DNA from 3 places in the Fusibacter sp. JL298sf-3 genome. Region 3 is predicted to be linked to each of the others. Evidence: riboswitches for the same ligand, from Rfam matches in the RefSeq annotation. Region 3 holds a riboswitch; each other region holds the start of a gene.
What was found. A riboswitch is a leader RNA that binds a small molecule or an ion and turns the genes downstream of it on or off. The one in region 3 is predicted to bind cobalamin.
Positions count from the first base shown of each region.

Region 1 (9,807 bases), 700 kb from region 3:
TGCCCTTAAAAAATCCAAGCAACTTTGGCATTACTTAAGCGGTGTCATGGTGTTTATAGGCGTTACGCTGACGGTGTCATTTGACCTGTTTAACAGCATTAACTTGAGAGGTGAGATATGGCGCCGATGCCTTCAAATGATTTATGAGAAGCCGATTTTCGGATCGGGATTTTACGGGATTTATCAGCGTATGGGTGAACCGCATGCACACAATATTTTTATATCGATTACCACCAGCCTAGGGGTTGCGGGTTTGATAGCCGGTATTGCACTTTCGTTATTTTGTTTAAAAGACGGCATTCACATCGTCCGGCACAAAGTGCCGATGAGCAGACTGCTACTTTCGGTTATGGCGGTGTTGTTTATACACGGTCTTGTGGATTTTACATTGTTAGCGCCTCAGACCAGTGTTCTTTTCTTCGGCACCATGCAGTTAATGCGTCTTCTTTCTGAACAGACCAGTGCTGAAAAAGCCCGGGTTTATCGTCTGAAGAAAACGGATTTAAGCCACTACACGTGGCACGCGTACAAGGAGGGAAATCGTGAAATCTATTAAGAGCCTTTTATTGGCGGGGCTTATAGGCCTCAGCGCCGTGGGTGTAACCTATGGTGAAACCCCTACAGGAATCAAGTGGGTGAAGCCTATGGCAATCGATGCCGAAGAGCGGTTGGTTCCTCAAGTGGTTATCGACGACCGCACCTACGTGGGCGTACGCCATCTGTCGGAAATTATAGGCAAAGAAGTAACCTACAACAGTGTGGAGAAGACGGTTTATGTCACAGACGGTACCAAAGTGGTTCAAGGGATGTCGGACGACGCACCTTCTGAAGAAAAAGTGGCGGCTGTGCCGACAACTGTACACCTTGTGTATGATGGTCTAAGCGTGGCGGAAGCCGGGGTTAATGTCGAAGGGCATTTGTACGTCCCCCTTCGCGCGGCGGAGCGGGCTTTGCCCATCGACGTGGAATGGGATGCTGCAAAGCGCCATGTCGTCGTGAAGACTTTTGAACGCCCTCTGATGGGTACCTCCAGAGAAACCATTCGCTACGGGGCGTTTCACAACGAGCGCACCATACAAGCCAACGCCTATAAAGCGCAGTACGGAGACGCTATTATGGCTTCTGTCATAGACGGAGAGCCGTTTGGTGTGAAACTCGATGCCGCGGTACTGGAAAAATTTAAAATGGATTTGCTCGTACGGGATTTTTTAATCGGTGAAGGAATCGATTACACGCCGATTTCTGAAGCACAATACCTACGTTTTCTCGAGGATTACGCAGAAGACGCCAATATGCAAACCGTTCTCGAGGGGGTTGCTTTGACGCGGACGTTTGTCGACGAGGTCTATAGGACGCAGCACTATCAGCGTTCATTTGAGACGCGTATTCACGAGCAACTTCTACCGGAGATGGCGGCGTTAAAAGCCGACGAAATCGTCGAAGTTGAAGTGCGTCACATCCTCTGCGCGACGTTTGAAGAGGCGGAAGCAGCTAAACGCCGCATTGAAAAGGGCGAAGCGTTCGATACCGTAGCAGATGCCGATTCTTTGGATGTCAATGCCAAAGGGGGCAAATTAGGGCGCTTTGGTCGTGGGACAATGGTACCTGAGTTTGAAGAGGCGGCATTTGAGCTTCCAATCAATACAGTGAGTGCGCCCGTTAAAACATCGTTTGGCTATCACATCGTCGAAGTCACAGGGCGATGGACTGTAGAGACGCTTGAAGCTGAAGGGGAGACGTCGCGAGCGGCGGCGTATTACGACGCACTTTACACGATGAAGAGAGATGCTGCGGTGACGGCGTTCATTGCGCAACTTTCTGACTCTGTTGAAATTCAAAGGTGGGATAAATAGATGCAAAACTATAAAGGCATCGTACACTATGAGGGGACTAAGTACAAAGGCTGGCAGCGGCTCAAACAGTCTGGAGACACCGTACAGGGCAAAATCGAGGAGACGTTGAGTCGTTTGCTCAACGAAACCGTGGCCATTAACGGTTCCGGCAGAACAGATGCCGGTGTTCACGCCAGAGGGCAGGTCTTTAATTTTCAAACGGCACACGCAGTGGCGCCGGAGTGGCTTTTGCAACAGGTCAACCACTACTTGCCGGAAGACATTGCGGTGTTGGCCATCGAACCTGTGGACGCGCGGTTTCATGCGCGCTTTCACGCTGTGTCAAAGACGTACGTGTATCGGATATGGCGTGCACCTTATCCACCGGTCTTTCAGCGCCGAACAGTGTGGGCTTATGACGGCGAACTGGATAGTGCCACCATGCGCCAGATGGCGCAGCTCATGGTTGGCAAGCGGGATTTTAAGGCGTTCAGCACCGATAAGACGAAGAAATCGACCGTGCGCACTTTGACCTCTATTGACATCGTCGAGTCGGAAGAACTGATGACGTTGACGTTTAAAGGCGACGGCTTTCTCTACAATATGGTGCGCATCTTGGCGGGGACACTGTTAGCGGCAGGGCGCGGCGAGTTCACACCTGAAAAGTTGAATCGGGCTTTTGAAACAGGCGACCGATCGCTGGTAGGAGAAACGCTTCCGGCCAAAGGCCTCACTTTGGAGGCTGTCGTATACGATAAATAGCGCAAAGGCATAAAAATAGCCGGGGGATTACATCGCTTTTTAGGCGATGTGGTCTCACCGGCGCTTTGTTTTTTTGGGAAAAAGTTTGAACGACAGATTAAAGAGTTAACTTTTCAATGATGTCGGCATGGTCGGGATACGCCTCTGTCAGCGCGTCTCTTTCGAAGAGCTCAAAATCGTCAAAGTCAAAACCGTAAGAAACGACGCAACCGACGAGACTAAAACCGTCTGGTGTGTCGCTCAATGGCGCAGAGCCAAAAATCACACCTGCGGGAACGAGCAGCTGAGGTCTCTGCCCCGCTTCCAAGTCGAGGCCAAGGGTTTCCACGCGTAAAGTCCCCTCAGTATCGATCATGTAAATGTTCAGTGGCTCGCCGTCGTGGAAGAACCAGAGTTCATCGGACTGTAAGCGGTGAAAATGGGAGACATCGTCTTTTTCAAGTAAAAAATAGATGCTCGTAGACAGTGGACGCGTCTCGCCGTCGGCCTTTTTAAAGACGTCGGGGCTGGCATAAGTTTGCGCATAGTACCCGCCTTCCGGGTGCTTGTTCATTTTTAAAACTTCGATGTAGCTTGTTGCTTTAGACATGTGTAACTCCTTCTTTCCTAAACCATGCAACTGATGTAAAAGTATTTCGAAATGAGTATATCAGAAAAAAAACAGATGTACAACAAAAGGGCGTTTTAAAAACGGGTGGACAGGCGTATAATAAGACTAGATCTTTTTACAGAAGGGAAGGGGTTATATGTTAGAATGGTTTGAGCAATTTTCGCCTGTACAACAGGCGCTGATAGGCACGCTGTTTACCTGGGGCGTAACGGCTTTAGGAGCGGCACTTGTATTTTTCTTTAAGCAAATCAACAAAACGGTGCTCAACGGCATGCTGGGATTTGCCGCAGGGGTAATGATTGCCGCGAGTTTCTGGTCGCTGTTGGCGCCGGGCATCGAAATGGCCGAAGCACTTGGTCAAACGGCCTATCTGACCGCTGCGATTGGCTTTTTATCCGGTGGCGGGTTCTTGTTTCTAGTGGACAAGCTCTTGCCCCATCTCCACATGGGTCTGGATACGAGCCAAGCCGAGGGGGTAAAGACCAACTGGCAACGCAGTGTTCTGCTGGTATTGGCCATTACGCTTCACAACATTCCGGAAGGGTTGGCCGTCGGGGTCGCCTTTGGCGCCGCTGCAAAAGGCATTGGATCTTCTGCAACGCTGGCGGGCGCTATTGCCCTCGCCATCGGTATCGGTCTTCAAAACTTTCCTGAGGGGGCTGCTGTATCCATTCCGTTGAGGCGGGAAGGTTTCAGTCGTAAGAAAGCGTTTTTATACGGCCAGGCCAGCGGCATTGTGGAACCGATGGCAGGGGTTGTCGGTGCGTTTGCAGTCACCCGTATGCAACCGATATTGCCCTATGCATTGGCCTTTGCCGCAGGGGCGATGATTTACGTGGTTATAGAGGAACTGATTCCAGAAGCCCAGCGGGAAGAAGGCGGCTCAAAGACAGATGTAGCGACCATCGGCACCATGCTCGGCTTTACGGTAATGATGATTTTAGATGTGGCTTTAGGTTAAAAAAAACGTCGGCACAGCGCAGTTTAACAAGCGCTTGTCGACGTTTTTTTTAGGGTTACAGTTTTAATTTTTCAATTATTTTTGAAAGGGCGGCGGACAGTGTGCTCAGTCCTTCGATTTCGTCGGCGAGTTGGCCGATGTTTTGATTTTGAGCGATAACTTTGTTCATCACTTCTTCAACACTGCTGTCACTGAGATCAAACGAGGTGTTGAGCGCGTTCATTTCGCTGTTGACGGTATCGCTGAACGCCGTAATTTCCTCGGTGGCCCCGTGCATCTCTTGTACCATGGCCGTCACTTGGGCGATATCGGCGGCAATAGCTGTAAACTGCCCTTCTACATTGCCTACCATTTCGTGTTCCTTTTCAATCAGCGCTAGGGTTTTGCCCATTGAAACTTGCGTGGTGTCGATGCGCTCTTGAATGTTGACAATGAGGGCTTCAATAGAAGTCACTTGTTCGGCGGATTCTTCGGCGAGTTTCCGGACTTCTTCTGCCACCACGGCGAAACCGCGTCCCTGTTCACCGGCTCGAGCCGCTTCTATAGAGGCGTTAAGTGCGAGCATATTGGTTTGACTGGCGATGTTTCGGATGCTGGTGACAATGGAGCTGATGGCCAAAGATTCCGCCTTGAGCTCGGCGACCTTTTCACCGGTTCCGGAAACTTGTGAGACCGTCTCGTCGACGAACTGGCGCATCTCGGTCATTAGTGTCGTCCCGTCTTCGGCACTTTCAGAAGTTTTGATGGCCACTGTGCTGAGAGAGGCCGTGTGTTCCGCCACTTGTGTGATGGCATCGTTGATTTGGGCCACCTGGTCGACAACGCGCCGCGTGGATTCGGTGCGCGTTGCAATGGTGGCGTCGCTTGCCTCCATGGCGGTTTCAATAACAAGGGCGTTGCTCTCTGCTTCTTCGAGCATGGCGGTAAAGCTCGCCGTATTTTCTGTAAGCTGTGCAGACGATTGGCGAATGGTGGACATCAAACCCTGAATGGTGTCGAGCAGTTGGTTGATGTGCGTGGCCATTTGACCGATTTCGTTGTTGCTCTTAATTTCAATGCGCTTAGTGAGATCGCCTTCGAGATTTGATATCTCCTCAACTTTTTCAACCAGTGTTTGCATCGACCGCATCTCAGCTTTAACGATAATACTTACGACGATGTTTACAGTGGCCAGTACGAGGAGGAGTAAGGCGACAAAAGACCCGATGATACCGCCGATGACCAACCAAATTAAATCGGTTTTGATGGTGGTGTGAATGACGAGTCTTTCGCCGTCAGCTGTTTCAGCGGGGAAATAGAAATCCAGGGGCTTTCGGTTGAGTAAAAACTTTCCGGACAAATCGGTGCCAGTGGCCGTACCGGTGGCATACGCCTTTTCGAGATCTTCAGAGACCTCGGCAAGCGGGTCTCCGGTGTCATGAAATTTCCCGTTTTCAATGCCGTAGAGGTACACCCATGCCCCGTCTTTTTTCGTCAATATATGCAATCTGTCAGATACTGCAGAGATGTCTTTTTCAAGAGCGACGATTTCTTCCTTAATGCGTTCAAAGGTACCGTAATCACTGTTTGTTTCGTCCCATAGCCCGTCGGATGTCATGTGGCTGAAGCTTTTTTCAAGCCCGGTGCCGACGGCGTTAAAGGAGAGTTTGGCAAGTGTCGAGACGTTGTCAAAAATAAAAGAAGTCACGACGATGCCGACGACGAGAAACAAGAGGGTCATAACCAACATAATTCTCGTTGTAATCTGTCGACCGAGCTTTTTCGTTTTTTGCTTTTTCATGGTCGTAGCAATGCCTCCGTAATATTTTATAGTGATAACCTATTGGTAGCGTAATCTTTTTTCACAAAGTTGTCAATTCATCTGTTTAAAAGTTTGCAATATTAATAATGTGTTTACAAATATTATGACCGGGCAACCGGCTATTGCTTGACTTTGTATAAGATGTTGGGTATAATCAAATGACTTAAAAAAATAGGTTGCGAGGTTGGCGTGTCCTGCACGTCATTAAAAGGGAAGTTTGGTGAAAATCCAACACGGTCCCGCCGCTGTAATAGAGGAGTTTTATACGAAAGCCACTGGGTGACCGGGAAGGCGTATAAAATGATGAGACTAGAGTCAGAAGACCTGCCTTGCAAACGCACCGATACTCCACGGACGATGGAGGGGGCTGTTTCGCGATAAAGCGATTATTCAACCCTTGCCGTCTGTGGTAAGGGTTTTTTTATGCACACAAAAGACTAAGGAGAAGAAGATGAAAAAACTGAGTACCTTATTGATGGCATTTGTGTTGCTTTTTTCACTTGCCGGATGCGGAGCGGACGACTCCGCGAAAGAGACGCCTACGACGCCAACGGATACGACGAAAGAAGCCGACGCTGAGAAAGCACCTGATGAAACAGCAGATGGTGCAGAGGCACATTACCCTGTGACTATTACGACGTACAACTACGCAAAAGAACCGGTAGAGATTACATTTGAAAAGGCGCCTGAGCGCGTAATTGCCGTTTACCAAAACTCGATAGAGACACTTTTGGCACTTGGCTTAGAAGATAAAATTGTGGCGGCGTCCGGGCTGGACCATGAGGTGAAAACAGAACTGCAATCGGCTTTTGAAAATGTGACCTATTACGATCAACGCATTAGCAAGGAAGAAGTCATTGGCCTTCAACCGGACTTTATCCTCAGCTGGTTTTCACTGTTCGGCGAAAAGAACCTCGGCGATGTGTCGTTTTGGCACGAAAGAGACATCAACACATACATGGCACAAAACAGTGGTGTGATTCAACCCAACACCCTTGACAACGAGTACGAAGATATTTTAAATATAGGCAAGATTTTCGATGTGGAAGAGAAAGCGAAAGCCATTGTCGAAAATATGAAAGCAGAAATTGCTTCAGCACAGGCGTATGTCGCCGACAAAGAAAAGGTTAAGACCGTTATCCTCGAAGTTCAAAAAGACGGCGTGTACAGAATTTACGGTGAAGACAGCATCGGCGGGGACATTGCTACGAAAGTCGGTGCAGACCTCGTCGCTAGAGAAAACGGCAAAATCGGTTCGGAAGATTTGGTCGCTTTGAATCCGGAAGTTATTTTCACCGTCTACTACGGTGACGCAATCGTCAGAGACCAAGCGTTGGAGAGTCTTCTAAACAACGAAGGGCTTAAGAGCATCCAAGCAATTGAAAATGGACGCGTTCACCCTATTATGCTTAGCGAAGTGTACGCAAGTGGTATCCGTACACTCGACGGGATTCAATCGATTATCAAAGGGCTTTACCCAGAGAAATGAAGCCATTTAAAATGACTGTAATTTTGAGCCTACTGGTCGTAGTACTGGTGGGCTCTGTCCTCGTCTCGGTCTCCATCGGCAGTGTCAACATACCGGTTGGAGATGTTTTTGGTGTCATTTACGGTAAAATTGCCCATGACGATACCCTGCTGAAAACGTTTGAAAGAGGCACGGAAGACATTGTGTTTTATATAAGGCTGCCGCGGGTGCTGTTGGCCCTTTTGGTCGGCGTGGGCCTTTCCATATCCGGTGTTGTTATGCAAGCTGTGGTGAAAAACCCACTTGCCGACCCCTACATCCTCGGGATATCCTCTGGCGCCTCTCTCGGGGCGACTCTCGCTCTCGCCGCGGGCATCGGTACTTTTTTTGGGCCGAATTTTGTCGGCATCTGTGCGTTTATAGGGGCTTTCTGTACCGCGCTGTTGGTGCTGACTTTGGCGGGGATACGCGGGAAGACCAGCGGTACGCGCCTGATTTTAGCGGGGATGGCCCTCAGCACGGTGAGCTCTTCTATTTCGAGTTTTGTCATCTATTTTTCAGACGACCGCGAAGGCATTCGCAGCATCGCCTACTGGTTAATGGGCAGTGTCTCCGGTGCCAAATGGGACTCTTTAAAGATTTTGGCGTTGCTGACGGTTTTGGTCACCGTGTTTTTTATCAGTCAGTGGCGTACACTAAATTTAATGCTCTTAGGCGATGAAGTGTCGCTGACACTTGGAAAAGAGCTTCATCACTACAGGACACTGTACCTTTTGGTGGCGTCGCTACTCGTCGGTTTTGTGGTGTACAGCTCGGGGATTATCGGCTTTGTGGGTCTTATCGTGCCACACTGTGTGCGGATGCTCGTTGGAACAGACCACAAGAAGGTCTTGCCGGTGGCAACCCTCGCCGGAGGGATTTTCCTAGTGTGGGCCGATCTCGCGTCGCGTGTAATTGTCAAGGGAAGCGATATGCCCATTGGCATTGTGATTTCCATGATTGGCGCGCCGCTTTTCATCTATTTGATGCTTAGAAGATCCTATCATTTTGGAGGCGCGTAATGGTCATAGAAAGTCAATCGGTTTTTTATGAAATCGAAACAAAGCAGATATTGAACGGTGTGGATTTTATTGCCCCTGAAGGGGCATTTGTGGGCATCATCGGCCCCAACGGATGTGGCAAAAGTACTTTTTTACGCTGTTTGTACAAAGCCATTAAACCTTCTAAAGGTGCTATTTTCCTGGATGAAACCTCTGTGGATAAAATCAAAACGCGCCAAATGGCGCAAACTATAGGCGTTGTAACGCAACACAACGATTACGTCTTTGATTTTAAAGTGGAGGAAATCGTCCGAATGGGTCGAACGCCTTACAAGAAGTTTCTAGAAGGCGATTACCATAAGGACACGGCCATCGTCTTAGAGGCGCTTAAGAAAGTCGATATGTACGGTTTCAAGGACCGCAGCTATGCGTCTTTATCAGGCGGTGAAAAACAGCGCGTCGTGCTCGCGCGGGCACTGGCGCAGGAGACGCCGTTTTTGATTCTCGACGAACCCACCAACCATCTCGACATCAAACACCAACTCAGTTTTATGAAAACGGTTAAGAAATTGCCGTGTACAGTGATTGCCGCTGTGCACGACCTCAATATAGCCGCAGCGTACTGTACCCATTTATACGCCATGAAAGACGGTGTGATGTGTTACAGTGGCACACCTTCAGAAGTCTTGACGCCGGAGGTGATTAAAGAGATTTACGAAGTCGACGCGCAAATTGTCCACGAGCAGGGGATTCCCCACATTTTGTACAAAGCGCTTTAAGATTAAAAGTCTGTTAGATTCTGATAACTTTCAAAATCTATCGGACTTTTTGTGTTATGATGGTACTAAAGTTTTTGAAAATGGGAGGCGTTGTCCAATGAAAAAGCAACGTAAAAAAGGGTTGTATTATGTCGTGCTCATAATTATAGGTGGGGTAATCGGTGCCCTTGAAGGCCGCTTTGGCGTGCTGAGTGGTTTTTTAGGCATTTATTCCCCTGTGGACTATCTTTCACTGATACCACTTTTAGGGGTTGCATTTTACCTTACCGTTATCGTACACGAACTCGGACACCTGTGTATGGGCGCGTTGGTCGGTTTTCGCCTGATTCGATTTAACACTCTGATTTTAACCGTTGTGCGGGTAAATGATCGACTGAAATGGCGCCTTGAAAAGATGCGAAAAGGCCAGAGCTACATCGGTTACTGTGCGATGATGCCAAAAGATGAAACCGTGGGCAACAAGGCTTACGCATGGTTCTTTCTGGGGGGCTTGTTGATGAACGCACTGGTCTGCGCTTTGTTGATCATCGCTTTTGCTGTTGGAATAGACAGTG
Region 1 is NZ_CM132608.1:2,852,054-2,861,860, forward strand. Features, by position in the region: gene ACR6HW_RS13465 (O-antigen ligase family protein) at 1-556, shown strand, start outside; gene ACR6HW_RS13470 (peptidylprolyl isomerase) at 543-1,853, shown strand; gene truA (tRNA pseudouridine(38-40) synthase TruA) at 1,854-2,594, shown strand; gene ACR6HW_RS13480 (cupin domain-containing protein) at 2,692-3,183, opposite strand; gene ACR6HW_RS13485 (ZIP family metal transporter) at 3,341-4,165, shown strand; gene ACR6HW_RS13490 (methyl-accepting chemotaxis protein) at 4,221-5,945, opposite strand; cobalamin riboswitch at 6,131-6,312, shown strand; gene ACR6HW_RS13495 (ABC transporter substrate-binding protein) at 6,418-7,455, shown strand; gene ACR6HW_RS13500 (FecCD family ABC transporter permease) at 7,452-8,495, shown strand; gene ACR6HW_RS13505 (ABC transporter ATP-binding protein) at 8,495-9,253, shown strand; gene ACR6HW_RS13510 (zinc metalloprotease) at 9,351-9,807, shown strand, end outside.
Region 1: it holds a riboswitch for cobalamin, as region 3 does, so the genes downstream of both, ACR6HW_RS13495 (ABC transporter substrate-binding protein) here and ACR6HW_RS10275 (sirohydrochlorin chelatase) in region 3, are expected to answer to the same signal.

Region 2 (9,807 bases), 1.5 Mb from region 3:
ATCGTTCATCTAGAAACTGAAACCGGCTGTATGCCCATCAGTTTTAAAATCGCAGAAAAAATTTACGTAAAGATTATTGAGGAGGTATAATATGAAACGCATTTTACTCGCATTAACTCTTGTCGCTGTACTCGCTATTACAGGATGTACCCAAACACAACCGGAGACCACTGCATCTGGACTAACCGTTGTCGCAACCACCACCATGCTCGCCGATCTCTCTAGAGTCATCGGTGGAGAGCACATCACCGTTGAAGCGCTTATGGGCCCGGGCATTGACCCACACCTCTACAATGCCAGTGCGGGAGACGTAGACAAAATGACCAACGCCGATATGGTCGTCTACAACGGCTTACATCTTGAAGGTAAGATGGGCGAAATATTTGAAAACTTAAAAGGCGGCGAAAAAATTGTCGTTGAAATAGCAGATGGACTCTCATCTACCACTCTTGTGGCAGACACCGCAACAGGTGCACACGATCCACACATCTGGTTTGACGTTATGCTCTGGAAAGAAGCCAGTGCGAACTTACTCTCTGGCTTGATTGAGCTAGACCCTGAAAACGAAAGCACCTATCGCGCCAATTACGACGCGTATGCAAAGGAGCTGGACGCATTAGACGCATATGTAAGAGAACGCATTGAGTCGTTAGAGCCAACAGCTCGCGTTCTAGTAACTGCTCACGATGCTTTTGCCTACTTTGGTGCCGCTTACGACTTTGAAGTGGTGGGGCTACAAGGCATCTCCACTGAGTCTGAAGCCGGCACGGCCGACGTGTCAGCACTTGCCGATTTCATCGTAAAACGACAAATAAAAGCAGTGTTTGTAGAATCGAGTGTCCCTAAAAAGAATATCGAGGCGCTCCAAGAAGCGGTTCAGGCAAAAGGGTTTGACGTGGAAATAGGCGGCGAACTCTATTCGGATTCCCTTGGAACAAAAGGGACCGATGCCGAAACTTACATCGGAACAGTCCGCGCAAACGTCGATACTATTGTCGGCGCTTTAGAGTAAGGAGGTCGCAATGCAATCTAACCCTATTATTACAGTAGAAGATATGACCGTCGCTTACAACGAAAAACCCGTTTTATGGGATATAGACTTGCAAATCCCAAGAGGCGTTCTTATGGCCATTGTCGGCCCCAACGGCGCTGGCAAATCCACTTTAATTAAAGCGATGCTCAGCCTTATAAAACCCGTTACAGGAAAAGTGCTCTTTAATGGCGCTACTTACGATACGCAAAGACGTTTCATCGGCTATGTCCCTCAACGCGGCAGCGTCGACTGGGACTTCCCAACCACAGTACAAGACGTAGTGCTCATGGGGCGTTACGGCCATGTCGGCTGGTTTAAACGCCCTAAGAAGCAAGACAAGCATATTGCTTTTGAAGCATTAAAAAAAGTCGGTATGAACGATTACGCAAACAGACAAATCAGTCAACTTAGTGGCGGTCAGCAACAACGTGTCTTTCTGGCGCGCGCATTGGTTCAAGAAGCAGACATCTACTTTATGGATGAGCCATTCCAAGGTGTCGATGCAAAGACAGAACGCGCCGTCATTGAGATTCTCAAAGAACTGCGTCGACAAGGCAAAACAGTTATCGTCGTTCATCACGATTTGCAAACTGTACCGGAATACTTCGACTGGGTGACCTTGCTCAACACCCAAATGGTCGCCAGTGGTCCCGTTTCTGATGTTTTTACAGAGGAAAACTTGAGGAAAACGTACCGTAGTACCGGACAAGTCCTCAAAAGTTAGGGGGGGAAAATTTATGACATCTTTAGAATTTTTCTTATCAGATTACACGTTGCGGCTCGTGGCATTAGGCTCTGCACTACTAGGGATTATTAGCGGAGTGGTCGGTAGTTTCGCCGTCTTAAATCGAAAAGGGCTTATCGGCGATGCGGTATCACATGCGGCTTTGCCGGGAATAGCCATTATGTTTGTTATTCTCCAAAACAAGAACACTGAGCTGTTCTTGCTAGGAGCCTTGATTGCCGGGCTCTTGGCTACCGGTTTAATCACTTTAGTCACTCGGCATACACGCATCAAAAATGATGGCGCCATGGCTTTGGTCCTTTCCACTTTCTTTGGCTTCGGATTGGTCTTGATGACCTATATTCAGAAAATCCCAAACGCCAATCAAGCAGGCATTGACAAGTTTATCTTCGGACAAGCCTCTACGCTTTTAAAGCGAGACGTCTACAGTGTCTCCATTATCGGTATGCTTTTATTAGCGCTTGTCGTTCTCTTTTGGAAAGAACTAAAACTGGTGACATTTGACAGCGCTTTTGCGGACAGCTTGGGCTTTTCAGCGACTAAGCTCAATCGGCTGATGTCCTGTATGATCGTCGTTTCAATTATTATAGGCCTTCAAACTGTCGGGGTCATTTTAATGAGCGCCATGCTCGTCGCTCCCGGCGTTGCCGCACGTCAATGGACCAACAGCCTCTCTAAAATGGTGGCCCTCGCCGGTGCTTTCGGTGCATTCAGTGGCGTTTTAGGTACCTTGATTAGCTCCTCTATGCGTAAGATGCCTACGGGCCCGGCCATTGTCGTCATTATAAGCCTTATCGTTCTTATAAGCATCTGTTTTGCCCCTGAGCGCGGTTTAATCTGGCGTTACCGACAACAGAGAAACCGCTACAAAAGCATAACATCGGATCAATTGCTGTTTAGCTTATACCGTTTGTCTCAAAATCACGGGGAAGAGAATAGAAGCCACAACCTGTTGGCAATCAATCCTTCCTGTGCCAACGACAAAAGGCTTCAACGCGAAATAGAGCAACTCCTCGACAGAAGCGATTGTGTAGAACGAGATTATTTTAACCAGTGGATGCTCACTGAAAAAGGGCTTGCGTATGTTAAAACTCATCCCCTGAGAAAGGAGGCGCTGCTATGAGTGCGCAAATGGAAATTCAGTTAATTGCCGTCGTCGTAGCGGTGGCTTGTAGCTTACCCGGCGTTTTTCTCGTCCTCAGAAAAATGGCTATGATGACAGACGCCATCACACATACCATCTTACTGGGAATTGTCGCCGCTTTCTTTGTCGTTCACGACTTGAACTCGCCGCTACTTATTATCGGAGCAGCAGCCGTCGGTTTACTCACTGTGTACTTAGTGGAGCTGATTACGGCAACACGTCTCGTATCTGAAGACGCAGCCATTGGCATCGTCTTCCCACTCCTCTTCAGCATCGCCATTATTTGGATCAGCCGTTACGCCGGTAAAGTCCATATTGACACCGACGCCGTTTTGCTTGGCGAACTGGCTTTTGCACCTTTTAACCGCCTTGTTATAGGCGGTGTGGACCTCGGCCCCAAAGCGTTGTATACAATGGGGACCGTTCTCGTTCTCAACGTCGTCATGATTGTTTTGCTGTTTAAAGAACTTAAAATAAGTATTTTTGATGCTGGACTCGCTTCTGTACTGGGCTTCTCACCGGTTCTGATTCAGTATTTACTAATGACCAGTGTGTCCGTCACAACTGTTGCAGCTTTTGAAGCTGTCGGTTCAATCTTGGTAATCGCATTTATGGTAGGCCCACCTATTACCGCCTACCTCCTTACAGACCATCTTAAACGGCTGCTTTGTTTCAGCGCCGCCATTGGCACCTTCAACGCACTCGTTGGCTATCGATTTGCCTACGCATTCGATGTGTCCATCGCCGGGAGCATGGCCACTGTAACGGGACTGACTTTCTTGTTGGCTTTTATCGCAGCACCGAAACGCGGAATGATCACTGTACTTAGACGCCGAAGTGTTCAAAGGCGGGAATTTGCACAAAAAGCCATCGTCTTTCACATGCACCGACACACCGATACCGCCGAAGCACGTGAAGAAAATGGCGTGAAGTCGCTGCACTTACATGTGAACTACTCAAGGGAACGCCTTGAAAAAACCATGAGACAGCTCATTCGCGAAGAAAAAGTCGTCGTGCTCGACGGAATTTACCACTTGACAGAAAAAGGACGACACTTTGCACTGGAAAGCTACGACGCTATTCTCGGGACGGTCTAAAATCAACAAAGCCTTGTAAAGCACTTCGTGCATGCTATTGCTCTGATAAAAATCGAGCTCTAAAGGCTAACAAGGCGTATCTAGCGGATTTTATTATATTTACTTTTACAACAGTTTGTGCTAGTATATCAGCGGGACATCCCTTAATTTCATAGGAAACCACAGGTTTCCAATGGTCAATTGGTTTCTTCTTAGAAATAAGAGGAATTAAAAGGAACTCGAGTGAGAACCTCGGACGGTCAGGCCACTGTATTTGGAGAGTGCACTTCATTTAGCCACTGAACAAAGTGTTTGGGAAGGCGAAGTCTTCACGTTAGCATCCATAAGTCAGGATATTGCCAATTGATTGACACCACCCCCTTCCAGTGAAAGGAACGTGTTCATCGTACGATATTTATTATGGATTTACTCCGTGAAATCAAAGAGACTTTATTGTACCAAACCGGCTTTTCAAGCCGGTTTTTTGTATGTTTAGGCCTTGAAATAAACACCGCGTCCCCCCCTGGAAACAAATATATCATAAGGAGAAGAACATGAAACAACGTAAAGTACTTTCACTAATTCTTGCAGTCGCACTCGTTCTTACCGGTTTTCCACTGGTGCCAAACTTTGCGTCAAACACCAGCCAAGGCGAAGCTCTAAGCAAGCTGGTGACTCGGTACGAATCTTTTGATGGCAGCTACAATGCAACCTACGACTACCTCGAGGCAATGGGACTGAAAAACGCCGGTGTAGATGTGACCACCATACGCCGGGCGCTCACCGTATACGGGGGCCTCAGTTCCCTTTCTAACGGTGCGCGCAATGTAATGGCACTAATTGCGGCCGGCGAAAATCCTGCTGATTACAACGGAAATAATTACGTCCAAATGGTATTAGACGAATGGCCCTCTGAAGAAGACCCCAAAGATTTGGCCCTGGGGATTATCGCACTTGAGATGGCAGAGGCATCGTACGATAAAACCGCTTACGCCAAACATCTTATCGCCACCGGAAAAGAAGACTACAGCGGTGAGTTCGCCTTTGGACACACGTCGTCGTATTGGGACGATTGGGATCAAGAGATGGTTGAAGACTACACGCCGAGTGCCGACTACACCGCCCTCGCTGCACTTGCTCTCGCCTCTCATCGACAAGTTGAAGGCGCTGAAGACACCATTCAAAAAGCGCTTGTCTATTTAGAAAAGCGCATTGAAGACAACGGCTCAATCGAGGGGGACTTAAGTGCTACTGTCTACGCGTTCCAAGCCCTTAAGAAGCTTGGAATCGCCCCTTCAAGCTGGGTCTCAAGCGCCGGCAACACCCTTGAAAATGGAATCATGGCCTGTTACATTGAAAGTGACGGGAGATTTACCAACAGTCCAGGGGGGAGCTATGCAAGTAAACTTGCCGATGGCATCGGTTTAGTCGCTCTAACAGAGCTCATTAACGGAAACAGCGTCTACGATATACGTTATACCCCTATGACTCCACCGACATCTGTCCGTTCATCGCTTGATACTTTAACAGAACTCACTGTGGGAGAATCATTGAACTTTACTGCTTTCGCCTATGACGCAAGCGACAGACCACTGGACGACGTGGTGTTAATCACTTCTGACACCCCTGAAGTGGTCACCGTAGAAAATCAGACCCTCACCGCTCAGCGCGTCGGTACTGCGAACATTATCTTTGGTGTTGAAGGCGCCCCTTCAATAACAGCGCAGTACAGCGTGTCAGTTGTCGCCGGCGAAGGTCTTACGCCAGCACTAAAAACAACATTGCAACAGGAAATTGACTTTTTAAAAGCCAAATACGCCGTCTACAACAACTACGAGTTTTTATCTGCCCCCGCAGCAACTGTATCGGGGATGGACGGCAATCATATCGCTGACAACTTGATGTCTTATTCGAGGGTCAACAACTTAGCGCTGCTGACGAAAACGCTGATTGCTCAACTAGGTTCTTCTTCTGCACCAGTGCTGACAACCGATGAAGGACAAGTTGAAAATTTATTGGAAACACTTCGAGCCGCACAAGTCCAAAACGGTGCTTACAAAGGGCAATTTGCCCTCAGTCCTATGGACTTAAATGATGCTGAGTACCAGGCTTGGGCGATTATTGCCCTCTATATGTCCGGCGCGCCTTATGACAGTACATCAGCAGTTGAAGCACTCGTAACGCTTCTCGATGGCGCGTACAAGTCTTCTGTGGGTTATAAAGCCATACAAACAGAAGGCATTTGCCTCGTGGCGCTAGGACTTTATAGAGATCAAGTGGGCGCTGCCGCTACCAAAGCCGACGCCCTAATCCAATGGCTTCAAAGTCAACAAAACGTCGACGGCGGCTTCGACCTAGACGGCGGTTATTTTTCTAATAGTCCCATGGCTACTGCAAGTGTTGTCCAAGGACTTGTCGCCAATGGCATTAACCCGGCCTACCACCCCAACTGGACTCGAAACGGCAATACGCCACTGAATTCACTGTTAAAGTGTAAATACATTTCCCCTGATCCCAAACTACAAGGGTACGCTAAGAGTGAAGAAAAAATCGGTGCTGACTACAAAGCGACTTACCACGCCTTTGCGGCGTTAACCGATATGGTCGACGATCGTTCGATGTTTGTGCAGTTGCGCCAATCGCCAACAGTTGAAACACCGGGGGTGGCCACACGAATGCTCGTAACCGGCGGTTACACAACAGAAGTCACTGTAGGGAGCATTCAACCATTTCAACCTGTTGCCTTTGACGCACAAGGGCTGTTGACAACGGCTTCTCCGGAAGTTCACGTGACAACGCCTGAAATTTTGTCGTTCTCAAATGGTGAACTTACAGCACTAAAAGCCGGTACAGGAGAAGTTACACTAACCTTGGGTGCACGCACTCAAACTATTGTGTTCGATGTTCAAACGTCGGATACGACAAAACCGGAAGAACCGGATCCGACGCTTGAAGACTTAACGCACCCATTAATCGTCCAAGTAGAAGGCAATAATGAGACACTTTATAACCAAGTCCTCTCTTACACGTATACGATGGCCTCTACCCCTTACGAGGTGTTAAAAGAAGCCGTTGGCGAGGATAACATCACTTACAACGGCAGTGGCGCCGCGCTATTTGTCACTGGTATTTTAGGAGAACTACAAGGTGATAATGACGGTTGGAGCTATAGCGTCCGACGTTTAGATGGGTCATACGACTCGCCGATGATAGGGATTAACGCGCTTAAAACACTGCGAACAGATGAAAATACGCCCCTCTACGACGCCATCGTGTTTTACAAATCACACTATGAAAAAGTGGACGGCGAGTGGCTCATGCACACTAAAGTGCCTACGATTCAGACGGAAGTTAATGGTTTAACTGCAACCTTTACAGTTCTAGACAGCCGAAGTCAGTCTCCCCTACAGAACGTGGAAGTCAAAACAGGGCATACGGTACTTGCCACAACAGACAAAGACGGTAAAGCTACAGTAACCCTCCCTACGCTTGGAGAACACACCCTTAGCTTTTCTAGGTACGAAGACGGTTACGCCACACTCTTAAAAACATTTAAAAAAATAACACTAGCTAACGCGCAAGACAATTGGATACTCCAAATGAGCCCTTTGCCACAAACATTGCGCGTGGGCGAAGGCCACGTGGCTTCAGCTACCGCTTCGAAGGCTTCTGGCGCCTATACCCCCACTCCAGTAGTGACATGGCGTTCAAGCAACCCCGCCGTTGCATCTGTAGATGCCCAGGGGCAAATTCTCGGGCTGAGCGCAGGGACGTGCGACATAGAAGTCGCTTTAGTAGATGCGCCTGAAATAAAGACCACACGTGTCATAACCGTCACAGCAAAGAACAGCACCACAGCCTCCGAAGCCCTAGAGCAGTTAAAAACAACCGTTCTCTCATATGACAATTGGCAGCACGACCTCACTCTTTTTCACCGTATGTTGCAAGGGGCCACTGGCGCGTCCACAGCAGCTTCTAAAATTCGTGTGAACGAGACACCAGCAAATCCGACAGATTTTGCTTCCAATATCATTACTTTAGTCGCAGCGGGACAAGATCCATCTGCCCACAACGGACGAAACTTTATTGCCGAACTGGCCAAATGTCAGCAACCTAGCGGTGCTTTTACAGGGGGCGCAACAACTGAAAATCAAACCATTTGGTCGATAATCGCTCTAGATATGGCCGGTGCTACCTACGATAAAAAAGCTGCACTCGACTATTTAAAAGGACAGCAACAAGACACTGGCGCTATCGGCTACGGTATTGACGACACAGGCATGTACCTTGTCGCATTAGGTGATGATAAAACTAGACAACACGAGCGCGATAAGGCCCTTAACTACCTCGTGAGCGCGCAAGCGGACTCGGGAGCAATTGGAAACCCCTACAGTACCGCATTTGCTCTGCATGGCCTCGTTTATCAAAAGAGCCATGTCGATACGATAGTTATTGAAAAAGCTATGGCCTCACTATTGACGGTTTTTGAAGGCGACCGTTTTAAAGTCGTATCAGAGTACGGCACAGATACAAACCTCATCACAAAACAAGCGTCTCTGGCACTTGCCGAAGGGTATTTGATGCAATCGGCTTTTCAACCGTACGCAAAAATTAACGCGCAGCGCGTTCATGTAGCTAAAACGCGCTATGTCATCGATGTCGGTGAGCAGATTAACTTAAATGCAACCATCGTCAACCCTGACGGTACGCCTACAGCGCTAGAACCAGTTGTCCAAAGCCTCACGCCAAGTATTGTGGGTGTCGCCTCAAACATGGTTTTAAAAGGCAATGCAACAGGATCGGGACGCGTTAAAGTGGTGCATCCGATGCAGCCTGATATCTATACCGAAGTGCATATTACTGTTAAATCTGTGGACACGACGCCGCCAGTGGCACAACATCTCGCATCTATTGGCGTTGACGGACCAAACGGCCCACTTTTATCTCAGTATACTGCCGAGTTTACAGAGGGTGAAAACGTTATGTCCTACACCGAGCGCATCCTTAGAGCCCAAGGACTCGAAGTGATATTAAACGCCAATCGAGATTACATTGTCGGAATTGGTGGTATTGAAGCCTTTGACTATGGACAAAACAGCGGTTGGAAGTACTACATCGACGGCAAAGCGCCTAATGTGGGGGCCGGTCAAGTTCATTTGACAGAAGGCATGCGCATCGAGTGGCGTTACACACGTGACTATACAACCGATAGCGATGAAATTACCACTTCGAATCAAAGACAAAATCGCGTTTTCACAGAGATTTACAAGCTGGTACACAGTTCAGACAACTCTTTAGTCGAAAAATTCATCGGCGTTCGAGAACACTTGAACAAAATCGCAACAGCTGCTGATGAAATAGCTGTAGAACAACAGCTGCTCACTCTGGGGAATAAGGCGACAACTGCAGAACAAAAATCAGCTTACAAGAAAACAATGGCTCAATTTTACACAGACGCTATCGCGCGACAAAATAGCCTCGAACTCAATGGGAGCAATGCGCTACCCGTACAGTTAAGCAACCGCATTTCGCGTCTAACTGCCATTAAAAAACAATTGACAACTTTAGAACTGCCAGTGCCTGGCACCTTGTCGACACTGAAGGTTTTAAGCCTTGACGAAAAGCCTGTTGCGCTTACAGCTCAAACACTTGAAGCGTTTGACCGGTCTGAAATTGATGATCTCGTCGTTGAGACACCGGCAGGCGCTATTCGGTTCAATCAAAGACGACACTTGAATCACCCCCTAGCCGTCCGTATTAACGCGGTCCAATCAGATGCGTTTGATATTGATCTAAGAGATGCTGATTT
Region 2 is NZ_CM132608.1:651,745-661,551, forward strand. Features, by position in the region: gene ACR6HW_RS03140 (metal-dependent transcriptional regulator) at 1-90, shown strand, start outside; gene ACR6HW_RS03145 (metal ABC transporter solute-binding protein, Zn/Mn family) at 92-1,012, shown strand; gene ACR6HW_RS03150 (metal ABC transporter ATP-binding protein) at 1,023-1,757, shown strand; partial or broken gene ACR6HW_RS03155 (metal ABC transporter permease) at 1,771-2,643, shown strand; gene ACR6HW_RS03160 (metal ABC transporter permease) at 2,898-4,019, shown strand; cobalamin riboswitch at 4,184-4,376, shown strand; gene ACR6HW_RS03165 (DUF4430 domain-containing protein) at 4,553-9,807, shown strand, end outside.
Region 2: it holds a riboswitch for cobalamin, as region 3 does, so the genes downstream of both, ACR6HW_RS03165 (DUF4430 domain-containing protein) here and ACR6HW_RS10275 (sirohydrochlorin chelatase) in region 3, are expected to answer to the same signal.

Region 3 (9,807 bases):
GGGCGTAGAGCATCGCCGCTTTAAGCACGTGGACAGGTTCCGCGGCATCTGGTGACAGCGGCTTCTGCACCTTTTCAATCAGCTGATGCGTTTCCAAGCCGTATACCGCGATGAAATCTTCGAGGAGGTTCAACGACTGCTGTGTTGAGACATTACACTTTAGAACAGCTTCGCTGTACCGTGCAGCCTGCATCAACGTATAAGCTTCTTCTCCGTGGAGCGACAGGGCTAAAATGAGCTTTTGAACGGTGGCCTTGACAACAGCTGTTCCCGTACCCACGCTTTTGAGTACTTGCATCACCCTAAGGGCTTGAATCATATCCCGCGCCGTCGCTTCATACGAGTCGCCATCGATGACATAGGTCGTCAACTCCGCGTCGGAACAGGCGTAGTACCCCTCAATTTTAGCGCGCATCGGCGGCAACGTCATGCCCGCCGTGTACAGCACACCGGTTTCCAACGCGTAAACACTTCCCGACTTCAACGTACACTTCTTAATACTGCCGCCGTTAGAAGGGTACTTCCTCATAAAAAATAACGTCCCACTTTTCCAAAATTGCGCTTCTTCCTGAATCCGAACTTTTTGCCTGTGTGCCACAGGCATCGGCAATTTGATATCTTTTGAAAGCAACATTACCGGCCTCCTGTCCCCTTAATAACCGTCGCTGTTCAGCACCCCTTCCAATCGGATGCTTAAATCGTCAATTTTTTTATAATTGTCTCTGAGATGACACATGCACCGATGGTGCTCTTCAAACTTAAAAATAGCAGCTTCCGCATCATCAGCGAGTTTTAAACCGCCCTCTGCCAAAGCCGTCAAGTTCGCCGTCAACGCCTCTTCGTGTCCCGACAACGCTTCCTTAGCGAGTTTCAGTTCCCCCCGCAGTCCCCTAATGTCGTGAACCAAACGGTGGTCATCGGTTTTAATCCCCTCTGTCTTTTCAAAAATTTGCTCAAAGGCATCGTTCATCTTACCTATAATCAACTCTATCTGCATGAGATGTGTAATGCTGTCGTCGACGCACCCCACATGCGCCTTTAACTCATTTGACACCACACGAATACCGTCTTCAAGCGCTTTTGACCGCGTGTGTGTATCGTCGGTCATCACCGCCATAGCCTCACTGGCAAGCAATACTTCTTGAGAATTCCCCGAGAGCTTCTCCATCTGCATCGACAACCTTTCTTTCATGGCGTACGCCCGTCGCCAAACCATCGAAGTCGACAGGGCTGCAAACAAACTGCCCGTAACCGCGAGGACACCGATTCTTTGCCAGCCTGTCAAGCCGCTTTTCGGACTCGTAACAAATGCCGTCCATACGATGACGAGAAAAACCCCTGTCAAATACCTGCCGAACACTTTCAACTTCCGACTTGTTTCCATTGGCCCCCTCCTTTTTAAACACTAAAAAAGTCCGCAACAAAAGAATATCTTTTGCCACGGACTCATCAAACGTTTGAATGCACAAATTTTGTGAGCTATCCATAACTTTATTTCCCAAATACAGTTCATACAAATACGGTTCATATGCTTTAATTACAGCGTATCGTTAAATATCTGAATCATTGAGCATACTGAGATTTTAACAACATCATTGTCAAATGTCAAGTTTTTATTTTAACAATCTTTACAGCGGTTGCAGATGCATATATAATAAAGTATACACTTTTTGTAATTGAAAGGAATTTTTTATGACGTATCCCAACGTGCTTTCTCAAATTAAAGTCTTGTATGCCGAAGACGATAAACTGACGCGCACCACCACAGCACAGTTGCTTAAAAAGCACGTCGGCAAACTCATTGTTGCCGAAAACGGCCACGACGCGTTGATTAAATACCACTTGTTTAAACCCGATGTGGTCATAACCGATCTCGTTATGCCAGAAGTCGGCGGTATCGAATTCGTCGAAACCCTTAGAGCTGAACACGAAAAATGCCGTGTGCTCATCACTTCCAGCTTGTGCGACGTCGAGACGCTTTTGCACTCCGTGGAACTGAAAATCGACAAATACCTCGTAAAACCCGTGGAAGAAACCACCTTAATCCACAGCTTGCTTCAAGTGACTGTCGACCTCTTTGAAACCAACAAAGACACCTTTGTCGTCCACCAGCAGTTTGCACTGACCCACGAAAACAAAGTGCACCTCGAGACGGAAATAAGAAACATCTGCGCCAAGTACCTCAAGCAGAAATTCGGAAAAGGCGCCAAAACCATCAATGTCTTTCTAGAACCCAAGGGGATTGAAATCATCTTCAACGAGGTGCTCACAACGATGGAGGAAAGCGTCTTATCTTTGGGCCCTCACCACAAGGCCATCGAAATTTTAAGACGACTGGTCTACGACAGCACCCTCCAACAAGTGGAGCATTCTATTTCAGAATTAATCGGTCGGCGCGTCCTCACAGAACGCATTGAAATCAACCCCAACCGCAACTTTGATCGCCTAATTATCAAGATATATCCGGGTTCAAAACCGAACCTCGGCACTCGGTCATAAGATTATACTTGCGCAACCTTATGAAGGTGTGATATGCTCATGTATGAAAGTGATTGGTCTTTTACTTAGAAAAAGTAAGAGTTAAAAGGGAATGAGGTTAAAGGCCTCAGCAGCCCCCGCTACTGTATGGGAGTACGAAATCTTTTAAAGCCACTGTGAAAACGGGAAGGTGAGAGATTAGGACGATCCCCGAGCCAGGAGACCTGCCAAGCACCTAAAGCACTTCAAAACTTCGGTGGGAGGTTTGGCGATAACGATTGTGTCAATTCAAAGCCCAGCGGATGTTGGGCTTTTTTTAATGGATCGAAACACCACCAACATTTTAAAAGAGGAGAACACTTATGAAAGAAGCATTGCTTATCGTCGCACACGGCAGCAAAGTTGCAGAAACCGACGAGATTATGAAAGACTACTCAAAGGCACTTTCTGCAAAGAGACCGGAACTCCAGTTTTCATATTGCTACCTACAACTCATGAATCCGGACATTCACACAGCCGTCAAAGACCTTTACAACAGCGGTGTGCGCAAATTAAAAGTCTTTCCTTTCTTTATCTTTAACGGCAACCACATTAGAGAAGATATACCAGAAGTATTAGAAGAAATCCAATCGCAGTACCCAGATCTCGAAATGACTTTCCTTGCCAACATCGGTTTTGACGACAAGATGGTAGACTTGATGCTCGAAAGGATCGAAAACTAATGGACTACATTAAGAAGCCCATGGGCATCGAAAACAAGAGTTTTGAGATAATCGATGATATCATTGCCGAAATGGGCCGTGCTTATCCCAGAGAAGATGCTGTCACACGCCATATTTACAGACGCGTGATTCACACGAGCGCGGATTTCGATTACCTCGACAATTTGAAAATCGAAGAGACCTTTCTAAAGGCCTTTGAATCGGCTCTCAATAAGCCCCTGATGGTATTTACAGATACCAACATGGCGCTGTCGGGCATTAACAAAAAAGCGTTTGAGAAGACAGGCTGGTCGCTAGACTGCCTCGTCAACAACCCCAACACTTTTGCAATCGCCAAAGAAAAGGGGATTACACGGTCCATGGTCGCCATAGATGAGGCCTTAAAGGACCCGACGCCTAAGCTCTTTGTCATCGGCAATGCCCCAACGGCAATCTTTAGGCTCCTAGAATCCCATCCGACCAATGTCATCGGCGTCATTGGCGTTCCCGTGGGCTTTGTCGGGGCAGCAGAATCTAAAGACGCCCTGTTGGCTTCTGAACTCCCGTGTATTACGGCTCTCGGTCGTAAAGGGGGCAGCAATGTGGCTGCTTCCATACTGAACGCACTCATGTATCAATTTTTAGGAAGAGATTAATATGCTATCCTCTACTGGAACCCCCCTTAGAAATGGCTATACAACCGGTAGCTGCGCAGCTGCAGCCGCTAAAATAGCAATGGCGCTATTGACGCATCACCCCTTGGAACCAGGAGACGACATCACCATTTGTCTCCCCAGTGGTGATGCGCTCACCATTCCCGTTTTCAGTGCAGAAAATCGGGAATCGGGCTCTGCCCTGGGCGCCGTCATCAAAGATGCAGGCGACGATCAAGACGTAACGCACGGGCTCACCATTCAGGCACGCGTTACTTTGACCGATCGCCCTTTTTGCGTTGAAATCATAGGTGGTGAAGGCGTGGGCACTGTCACCAAAGAAGGGCTTCAAGTGCCCGTTGGCGCACCTGCCATCAACCCCGTGCCTCTTAAAATGATTGAGGCCAACGTCAAGGAGCTCTTGCCTAAAGACAAGGGCTGTATCGTTGAAGTCATCATTCCGGAGGGCGCCGCCGTCGCCGAAAAAACCTTTAATCCAAGACTCGGCATCGTCGGCGGAATATCGGTCATTGGAACCACCGGTATTGTGCGTCCCATGAGTGAAGAAGCCTTTAAACAAACCATCTTTACAGAGCTCAATCAGAAATACGCCCTAGGCGTTAAGCACCTCGTGCTCGTCCCCGGCATGCACGGCGAAAAATACGCCAACCAGCATCTGGGGATCGACTCGAGCCGAATTGTCCACTGTAGCAACTTTGTCGGTTACGCTTTAAAGGCCAGTGAAGGCCTCGCCTTCGACAGCGTACTCCTACTCGGACACATCGGCAAACTCATCAAATTGGCAGGCGGTATCTTTCAAACACACAGCAAAGTCGCCGACGCCAAAAAAGAAATCTTAATCGCTTATTTGGCGCTTGAAAGGGCCCCATACGACGTCCTTCAAAAAATAGCGTCGTGCAACACCACAGATGAAATGTCAAACACCCTCGTCGAAACCCCCTATGCCTATGCTTTCCAAGCGCTCTGCGAGCGCGCTAGGGAAAAATGTCAGGCACATGCCCCCACTCTTGCCGCAATTGACGTCATCTTTTACGACATGGCCCTCCGAAAACTCGGAGACACGAGAAAGGAGCCTTCATGAAACTGACCATAGCGGGCATCGGCCCCGGCGACCCGCAATATCTGACGACGCGTTGCCGAGAACATTTGAAAACCGCCGGATGTGTCATCGGTGCAACCCGCCAAATCAAAAGCATGCAACACTTATTCGCGCCGGCGTCTGATATTTCAAGTTACACAGGCTCAATTAAAGAGTTGCTGACTTTAATTGAAAACGCCCGCTTACACCACGAGCACCTCACTGTGCTCGCATCAGGCGACCCCAATTTTTACGGCATTACATCCTACTTAAAAAAACATGTACAAAACGCTGACATCGAGGTGCTCTCCGGCATCAGCAGCTTACAGTACTTTTTTAATAAAATCGGCATCCCTATGCACGATTGTTACCTCACCAGTGCACACGGCCGCCACTTTGACAAAGAGCATCTGACGGCGCATAGCCGCATCGGCATCCTCACTGACAAAGTGTGGACGCCGCAAGCCATTGCCAAAGCCATAATTGAAAGTGGTCGAGACCCCCTTATGGCCATTGGTGAGAACCTGTCTTACGACGACGAATGCATCACTGTCGTCAGAGCATCTAAAATTCCCGATAAATCCTATACGATGAATGTGGTGGTGATAGATTATGAAAGATAATGCCTTTATACGGGGTGACAACCCCATGACAAAGATGGAAATACGAGGTGCCATTGTCGATTACCTCGAACTCGACGCCGGCAAAAACGTTCTCGAAATCGGTGCAGGCACCGGTTCTTGCAGTATCCAAATGGCGAAAACTTTTCCGCATATCCACCTGACGTGCATTGAGCAAACCGAAACCGGCGTCGAGCTCATCAAAAAAAATGCAGCGGCACACGGTGTATCGGGAATGACCATTCACCACGGCAAAGCACCTATTCAACTGGAGAGCGGCTTAAAATTCGACCGCGTCTACATGGGCGGTACCGGTAAGGCTTTTAAAGACATTATGACATGGCTTACAAACAGCCACCTTACAGACGGTGCTCTCCTCGTCTTTTCAACCATCACTTTAGAGAGCCTCAGCGAAATCAGCGGCATGCTCTTTGACGATGAACGATTCAGCGCTATTGAAGGCTCTCAAATTGCCGCAAGCAGGCTGGAGACCCTCGGACGCTACCATTACTTTAAACCGCTCAACCCTTGTACGATTTTAAAATGCGTATATAATGAACCTAGGAAGGGGTAACCCATGACCAAATTTTACGGTATCGGCGTCGGCCCGGGCGATCCCGAGCTGTTGACCATCAAAGCCGTCAACACCCTTGAAAAGCTGGATATTTTATTGATTCCAAGCGGAAAAAAAGACGGCAAAAGCGAAAGTTATGAAATTGCCAAACGCTACTTGAAAAGCACTGTCCACATAGAAAAGCGTCACTTTCCTATGACGCTGGACCTCGACGCCATGCACGCGGGTATCGCCCCGATAGCAGAAGAGGTCAAGGCTTGGGTACTCGCCGGCAAAAACGTCGGTTTTTTAACACTTGGCGACCCCATGCTCTACAGCACGTTCATCTACTTGCTCATGCATCTTAAAGAAAGTGTGCCTGTAGAAACGCTGGCGGGCATCACCTCTTTCGGCGCCATCGCTTCAGGCATGAACACCCCACTTGTAGACGGCGACGCTTCACTGGTGATCTGCCCGTGTACACAACCCATGGCCACCATTGAAAAAACACTGCTCGAAAACGACGCCGTGGTGCTGATGAAGCTTTACAAAAATGCGGAAGAAGTCGTCACTTTCCTGGAAAAACACGACTTGAGCCGCTATTGCATCGCCGTCAGCAATTTTGGAAAACCCAACGAAATCGTACACAAAGATCTGCGCGCCATGTGCGACGATCAGCTCTCTTACTTTACAACATTACTCATGAACAAAAGGTGGTATAAAAATGATTAAATTTGTCGGTGCCGGTCCTGGAGACCCGGAACTCATAACCTTAAAGGGACATCGCGCACTCCAAGAGGCCGATGTCGTCATCTACGCGGGCTCCCTGGTGAACCCCGAACTGCTGAAAGCCTGCAAGCCAACGTGCGAAATTCACAACAGCGCGTACCTCAACCTCGATGAAATCATCGATTTATGTGTTAAAGGCACTTCAGAAGGCAAAAAAGTCGTGCGTTTGCACACCGGCGATTTTTCCATCTATGGGTCTCTACGCGAGCAAATTGAACGCTTAAAGCAGGAGAATATCGGCTACCAACTCATTCCGGGCGTTTCGAGCTTCCTCGGCGCTGCATCGGCACTTGAAATCGAATACACGGTTCCCGAAATTACGCAAAGTGTTATCGTCACTCGGATGGAAGGCCGAACCCCTGTACCGGAAGCCGAATCCATTCGTTCCTTTGCCTCACACGGTGCCTCAATGGCCATCTTCCTTTCAACCGGACTTATGGACAAAGTCATGGAAGAGTTGCTCGCAGGCGGTATGACCAAAGATACCCCTGTTGCAGTGGTTTACAAAGCCACTTGGCCGGAACAAAAAATCGTCACCGGCTGTATCGATGACATCTGTGAGAAAGTCAAAGCCGAGGGGATCGAAAAGACGGCGCTGATTATCGTCGGCAAATGCCTCGGAAAGTCGTTTAACGACTCACTGCTCTATCACAAGGATTTTCAACATGAGTTCAGAAAATAAAACGCGCACTTACCACCTCTTTGCTTTTTCAGAACGAGGTAAACAGCTTAAAAAAGTGCTTTCCAATGCTCTAAATCTCCCTGAAATGGATGAGAACGCTTTAGAGCGGCCCCTTAAAAGGCAAATTGAAGCTATTTTTAAAGCCCATGGCAACAGCACGCCGCAAGTCGTCGTCTTTATCGGCGCCGTCGGCATAGCCGTCAGAAGCATAAAAGACGCCATCGACTCCAAGTTCAGCGACCCACCTGTTATCGTCGTCGACGATATGGGGCACCACGCCATCGCACTTTTAAGCGGTCACTTCGGCAATGCCAACGCACTGACCATCGACCTCTGCGAGCGTTTAAATGCCGCCGGTTACAAAACGCATCCCGTCATTACCACTGCAACAGACCTCAGAGGTCACGAGGGCTTTGAAAGGGTTATGAAAGAATACGCCATACCGCCGGCACCCTATAAAACGGCGCTGAAGAAAATCAACATGGCCATTGCCGACGACGCCCCCATACACCTGTATGTCTCAGAGCATCTGAAACAGCAGGTCAAACCCATGACTTACCCGAAGCTCACGGTACACGCATCTCTAGACGCGCTGCGCCAAGAGCCCGGCCTAAAAGTCGTCATCGACTACAGGGCGCATGACAGCGAAGATCCGGCTTTTTACAGCCTCATTAGCAAATCCCTTACACTGGGCACCGGTCTAAAAAAAGACCTCCCCTACGCCCAATACCGCGAAGCGTTTCTCGAGTTTTGTGCCGAGCGCCAACTGGCGCCGGACGCCTTTAGCGAAGCGGCTTCTATAGACCTCAAGGCCGATGAACCCGCGCTTGCCAAACTCGCTGAACACTATGAGATGAAGACGACTTTTTACAGCGCCGACGCCCTCATGCCTTATGAGGATCAGTACGAAGGCTCTGAGTTTGTCAAGACAATCACCGGCGTCCGCGCCGTTGCAGGACCGAGCGCTTATGCGACCACTTCTGACGCATGGGCACTTCACGTCACTAAGAAAAATGGCTGTACATTTGCAGTAGGAAGGAACACATTATGATTTATGTAATCGGAATCGGTCCGGGTTCTCTGGACGATATGACAAAACGTGCAATAAAAGCAATTGAAGAATCGACACACATCGTCGGCTACAAAACCTATATTCGTCTTATAGAGCCCCTTATTGAAGGCAAAACCATCGTTCAAAACGGCATGCGCGGCGAAGTAGAACGCTGCAAAGAAGCCATCGCCCTTTCAAGAGCAGGCCATACCGTGGCGGTTATCAGCAGTGGCGACGCCGGCGTGTACGGCATGGCGGGACTTATTTACGAACTGGCAAACGACGATGACGACATCCGTATCGTCCCTGGAGTAACAGCCTCTACAGCCAGTGCAGCCATTTTAGGTGCGCCGCTTATGCACGATTTTTGCCATATCAGTTTGAGCGACTTGCTCACCCCTTACGACGTGATTATGAACCGCGTGGATATGGCGGCAAAAGGCGATTTCGTCATTTGCTTTTACAACCCCAAGAGCCACGGCAGACCTCATCACATCGAAGAAGCCATCAAGCGCATTAGAGCTGCTTCAGGTGATCAATTGATGGTTGGCGTCGTGAAAGATGCCGGTAGAGCCGATGAGCAAAAGTTTGTTTTCCCAATCCACAACATCGACTACGGCGTCATCGACATGACCTCGATGGTCATCGTCGGAAACCGAGCGACATATGCGGAAAACGGCTGTCTCATCACCCCGAGAGGCTATAAGCTATGATGCTGATTTTGGGCGGAACACACGAATGTGTCGAGGTTGCCGATGTTTTGAAAAAACATCAGCAGCCTTTTGTCCTCTCAGTGGCGACAGCTTATGGCGCCGCACACTACAAGGCATACGCCGACCACATACAGGTCGGCCCTATGGATTTGGAGGCGCTCAAAGCGTTTATAGCACAGCGGGGTATTCAGGCGGTCATCGACGTGACACACCCACACGCCCACGTGGTGAAAAACAACGCCAAGTCCGCCTGTGATGCCGTCGGCATCCCGTATTACGGCTTTGTGCGCGAGTTGACACTACCGGAAGATTTAGACGGTTTTGTGGTCGTTCCCGACATGGCCGCGGCTATTGACGCTGTCAAAATGCGCCACCGCCAAGGCGACCGGATTTTTATTACGGGAATGAAGCACATCGCCCAGTGGTGCAATGTCTTTGACAAAGAGCACCTGTACTTTAGAGTCATGC
Region 3 is NZ_CM132608.1:2,153,646-2,163,452, forward strand. Features, by position in the region: gene ACR6HW_RS10260 (hypothetical protein) at 1-634, opposite strand, end outside; gene ACR6HW_RS10265 (hypothetical protein) at 653-1,384, opposite strand; gene ACR6HW_RS10270 (response regulator transcription factor) at 1,693-2,499, shown strand; cobalamin riboswitch at 2,537-2,724, shown strand; gene ACR6HW_RS10275 (sirohydrochlorin chelatase) at 2,841-3,200, shown strand; gene ACR6HW_RS10280 (precorrin-8X methylmutase) at 3,200-3,835, shown strand; gene cbiD (cobalt-precorrin-5B (C(1))-methyltransferase CbiD) at 3,837-4,934, shown strand; gene cbiE (precorrin-6y C5,15-methyltransferase (decarboxylating) subunit CbiE) at 4,931-5,554, shown strand; gene cbiT (precorrin-6Y C5,15-methyltransferase (decarboxylating) subunit CbiT) at 5,544-6,125, shown strand; gene cobI (precorrin-2 C(20)-methyltransferase) at 6,129-6,836, shown strand; gene cobM (precorrin-4 C(11)-methyltransferase) at 6,829-7,575, shown strand; gene ACR6HW_RS10310 (cobalt-precorrin 5A hydrolase) at 7,559-8,626, shown strand; gene cobJ (precorrin-3B C(17)-methyltransferase) at 8,623-9,339, shown strand; gene ACR6HW_RS10320 (precorrin-6A/cobalt-precorrin-6A reductase) at 9,336-9,807, shown strand, end outside.